2 regions of the Caballeronia sp. LZ065 genome follow, and region 2 is predicted to be linked to the other one. Evidence: predicted binding sites of a transcription regulator. Region 2 holds the regulator's gene; the other holds the start of a gene.

Region 1 (2,463 bases), 300 kb from region 2:
GCCATCATCCTTCTGCGTGATGGTGATCGACGTGATCGTGCCCGCGCCGGCCGCAGCGGCAGCGCCAGTGGCGTCCACGTTCAGGCCCGAGACCGTGCCGAACACTGCGGTGTTGCCCGTCGTCGGAAGCGTTGCAGCAGCGCTGGCCGTGTTCAGTGCGGTCAGTGCGGTTTGAGCTGCCGTCTTCGCGCTTGTTTGCGTCGCCGTGCCGAGTGCGCCCGCGGTGTTGGCCGTCAGCGTCAGCGACGTGCCCGTGCCGGCCGTCGTGCCCGAGAACAGCGCGGTCGTTGCGGCGCTGGACAGTGCCTGGTTGTTCTGGTCGGTGAACGTGAAACCGCCCTTGCCGTCAGCCAGCACGTTGATCGACGTGATGTCGGCCTTGGTCGTACCGGTCGTTGCAGCACCTGCGCTCGTCAGGCTCAGGCCCGACAGCGTACCGATCGTCGCGCCTTGTTGCGGCAGACCGCCACCGAGTTGAGCTGCGGACACGCCGTTGCTCAGATCGATACCGATCGTCTGGCCGACGTTCGCGCCAACCTGGAACGACACCGTGCCAGCCGAGCCGTCGAGCACGTTCGTGCCGTTGTAGGTCGTTTGCGAAGCGATACGGTTCACTTCAGCGATACGCTGCGTCACTTCCTTTTGCAGCGAAGCCTGGTCGCTCGACGACAGCGAGCCGCTCGAAGCCTGCACGGCCAGCTGGCGAATACGTTGCAGGTTGTCCGAGATCTGCGACAGGCCCGAAGCAGCCGTCTGGGTCATCGAGACGCCGTCGTTGGCGTTCGACACACCTTGATTCAAACCGTTGATCTGCGAGGTCATGCGCGAAGCGATGGCCTGGCCTGCTGCATCGTCGGCCGCGCTGTTGATGCGCTTGCCCGACGACAGGCGGGTGATCGCCGAAGACAGCGCGCTTTGCGTGCTGTTGAGGTTCTGCTGAGCAACCAGCGAGTTGATATTGCTATTGATACCGATCATTTGTTCTCTCCTGGGAGACTTATCTGGCTTTGGCTAATGGCACCGAGTTGTTGCCTGGCGGTCCTGCGCTCGGTGATAGCCGGCCGCCTACTTGAGGTTATCGGGCCACTCGAAAAAAACTTAAGGCCGGGCTAACCGATTTGTGTAACGAATAGTGTCGAAAGCCTTCGAAGGCCCGCCCAGCAAGCCTTCCGAATCACGCGTATGCTTTTCAGTCCCTCTTCCACGCGGATTCGGAGCATTCATGCAGACACGTAATGTCGGTATATCGGATTTGAAAGTCGCGCCTTTAGTATTTGGCGGCAATGTATTTGGCTGGACCGCCGACGAACGCACGTCGTTTTCCATCCTCGACGCATTCGTCGATCACGGACTTAATTTCATCGATACCGCCGATGTTTATTCCGCCTGGGTCGAAGGTCATCAGGGCGGTGAATCCGAGACGATCATCGGCAAGTGGTTCAAGGAGAGCGGCAAGCGCCGCAAGATCGTGCTCGCGACGAAAGTGGGCAAGCTCAGCACGCGCCCGGGGCTGACGGCCGCGAACATCGCCGCAGCCGTCGACGATTCGCTCCGGCGGCTGAAGACCGATTACATCGATGTCTATTTCTCGCATCACGACGACGAAGCCACCTCGCTCGACGAGACGCTCAACGCCTATCAGAAGCTGATCCAGGCGGGAAAGGTCAGGGTGATCGGCGCGTCGAATTACACCGGCGAGCGTCTGGAAGAAGCCTTGAAGATCGCGAAGGACTCGGGCTTGCCGAGCTATCAGATCCTTCAGCCCGAATACAACCTTTACGATCGCGAAGCCTATGAGACTGCTCTCGAACCGGTCGTGGAGAAGCACAAGGTGGCGGTCGTGCCTTACTACGCGCTGGCGAGCGGCTTTCTGTCGGGCAAGTACCGTTCTAAGGCGGACACGCAGAACAAGGCGCGCGGCTCGCGCGTCGAGAAATATCTGGACGCACGCGGCCTGAAGATCCTCGATGCACTCGACGAAGTCGCGAAGCGCAACGACACGACGCCTGCGACGATCGCGCTCGCGTGGCTCATTGCGCGTCCGGGCATCACGGCGCCGATCGCGAGCGCCACGTCCGTCGCACAACTGGAAAGCCTCGCGGCCGCGACGCGCCTTGTCTTGTCGAGCGAAGACGTCAGGCTCCTCGACGAAGCCAGTGCGTGGCAGAAATAATCTGTCACATCAAGGAGTTGGGCGGCTCGAGGTGTTGGCAGCGGCGCGCTGTTCTGGTAACATCGCGCCCGAATCGAGAAATGTGCCCGATTTTCTGCCTTCGCTTCCGAATGACAACGTCCACAGCGACACTGTCAACATCCGGCGGCGAACGGCTCCGAATCGCGCGTTCACGTCGTTCTTTCGAATGCGCATGCCGCTTCGGCGGCTGAATCCCAACTCTCTCTGTTCCGGCCTCCGTGGCCGCTTTGCTCGTGTCCGTTGCGCCGCGCTGTCTGGTGTCATCCAGT
Region 2 (2,463 bases):
CGCCGTTCGTGCCGAACGACGAAGAAGTGCCCGCGCTGCTCTCCGCGCTGTCCGCGCGTGCCTCGACCGACATGCATGGGGTGCACTTTGGATAAGTTCGTGCTCGACCAGGCAGAAGGTCTGCGACGGCTCCTCACGCGAGCCGGCTCGCGGGTGGTGGCGGTCGTGGGCGGCCCGGCGGGAATCGGCTGTACGTCGACGGTGTTGAACCTCGGCGCGGCGCTGTCGGTGCATGGCAAGGACGTGCTCGTGATCGACGAGCACCGCAATTCGGCTTCGGCCAGCCGGCTCGCCGGCATCGAGGATGCAGCCGCGGCCGCCGCGGTGATGGCGGGCCGCAGCACGCTCGCGGAAGCTGCCGGGCGCACGCCGTTCGGTTTCTCGCTGCTTGCGGCGCCGCGTGACGAACGCATCAGCCACGACGCCGCGCAATGCCGCGCGTTGCTGGACGGTCCGGCGGACATCGTGCTGATCGACGCGCAATTGGACCGGTATGGCGCGCTCTCGTCGCTCGCGGCGCAGGCGCATGACTTTCTCGTAGTGACGCGGGTGGCCGCGTCGGCGATCACCGAGGCGTATGCGTGCATGAAGCGTCTGCACTACGCCCATGCGATCGGCCAGTTCCGCGTGCTGATCAATCACGTGCAGAACCCGGCCGATGCGGCGGTCGCGTTCGACAACCTGTCGGGCGTCGCAAGCCGGTATCTGGCTGTGTCGCTGGTGCAGGCGGGATATGTGTCCGAGGATGCGCGCGTCGCTCGGGCAAAGGAACTCTCACGCTGCGCAGTCGAAGCGTTCCCGGCTACAGCCGCGGCACGCGACTACCGCGCGATTGCAGCAGAGCTCCTCCACTGGCCGATGCGCCCCGCGCCGTATGCGCGTGCGGTGAACGGCCAGGCGGACGCGCGAATTCCGGTTGGCGACTCTGAGCAGGGCGGGCGGGAGACGGCGCATCGTGCGGCCGCGCTTCACGAACTGGCCATGAGCAGTACGGCGTCGATGTGATCAAGATAGGTGACCAAGATGTATAACGCCCAAGGCAAACTCTCACAGTCCGAAACGCTGACGAAATATGCACCGCTCGTTCGCCGGCTGGGGCTTCAGCTCGTCGCCAAGATGCCGGCGAGCGTCGATCTCGACGATCTCATCCAGGCCGGCATGATCGGCTTGTTGGATGCGGCTGGCCGCTACAAGGAAGATCAGGGCGCGCAGTTCGAAACGTATGCAAGCCAGCGGATCCGCGGCGCAATGCTCGACGAGCTGCGCGCCAACGACTGGCTGCCGCGCAGCATGCGCAAGACGTCGCGCGAGGTGGAATCGGCGGTGCACAAGGTCGAGCAGAATCTCGGCCGGTCCGCCAGCGAAACGGAAATCGCCGAGCACATGAAGATGCCGCTCGACGAATACCAGTCGATGCTGCAGGACCTGCACGGCGCGCAGCTGATCTATTACGAAGACTTTGACCGTTCCGCCGATGACGAGCCGTTCCTCGACCGCTACTGCGTCGACCGTTCGGATCCGCTGTCCGCGCTGATGGACGACAGCCTGCGCGGCGCGCTGATCGAAGCCATCGAACGGCTGCCGGAACGCGAAAAGCTGCTGATGAGCCTGTACTACGAGCGCGGCCTGAACCTGCGCGAGATCGGCGCGGTGATGGAAGTGAGCGAGTCGCGCGTGTGCCAGCTGCACAGCCAGGCGGTGGCGCGTCTGCGCACGAAGCTGCGCGAGCAGGCCTGGACCGGCGCCGAGGCTTGACGCTTGACGCTTGAACTGTGATGCATGACACGGATGGCCCGCAGCGATGCGGGTCATTTTTTTAGCCGGTTTCGAAGTCGTGGGTTTCGGCGAACACGGTCTTGCCGGCGCCCAGACTCTTCGCGCGATACATCGCACGGTCGGCGGCGCGCAGCACGGTATTCATGTCGGACTGGCGCACGATCGTCGCGCCGGACAACAGGCAGGCGCCGATGCTTGCCGACACCGAAACCTTCCGTTCCTGCACCGACGTGATCGCGGCTAGCGCAGAGTGAATGCTGTCGGCCACGGCGAGCACCGCCGACCGGTCGCGCATCTGATGGGCGAGCACCACGAATTCGTCGCCGCCGAGCCGGGCGATGGTGTCAGTCCGGCGCAGGCGGGTCTCGAGCTGTTGAGCGAAAGATTGCAGCAGCACATCGCCGACCGCGTGCCCGTAGGTGTCGTTCACTTCCTTGAAACCGTCCAGGTCGATCAGCAGCAGGGCCGTGGCGTCATCGCCGTCGTGGCCGGCGGGTGGCGCGGTCATCGCCCGGTTGACGATCTTCTCCAGCGCATAGCGATTCGACAAGCCCGTGAGCGGATCGGTGGACGCTTGGCGCGCGAGATCCAGATTGAGCTTGCCAAGCCGGTCGACTAGCACGCTCAGATACACCGATGCCCCCAGCACGCTCAGTCCCAGACCGATCGCGACCGGCAGGTTGGCAT

Evidence for each region. The regulator FliA, encoded in region 2, starts transcription of late flagellar genes. The targets are predictions, from matches to a motif close to CTAAAGTTTNNNNNNNNNNNGCCGNTA.
Region 1: a site for FliA is predicted at 1,077-1,103, ahead of QCE63_RS02110 (flagellin). Genes of this name have one in related genera too.

Annotation. Positions count from the first base shown of each region.
Region 1 is NZ_JARUXV010000001.1:452,813-455,275, forward strand. It holds gene QCE63_RS02110 (flagellin) at 1-978, opposite strand, end outside; gene QCE63_RS02115 (aldo/keto reductase) at 1,223-2,173, shown strand.
Region 2 is NZ_JARUXV010000001.1:155,960-158,422, reverse strand. It holds gene flhF (flagellar biosynthesis protein FlhF) at 1-95, shown strand, start outside; gene QCE63_RS00785 (MinD/ParA family protein) at 88-1,005, shown strand; gene QCE63_RS00780 (RNA polymerase sigma factor FliA) at 1,024-1,755, shown strand; gene QCE63_RS00775 (GGDEF domain-containing protein) at 1,817-2,463, opposite strand, start outside.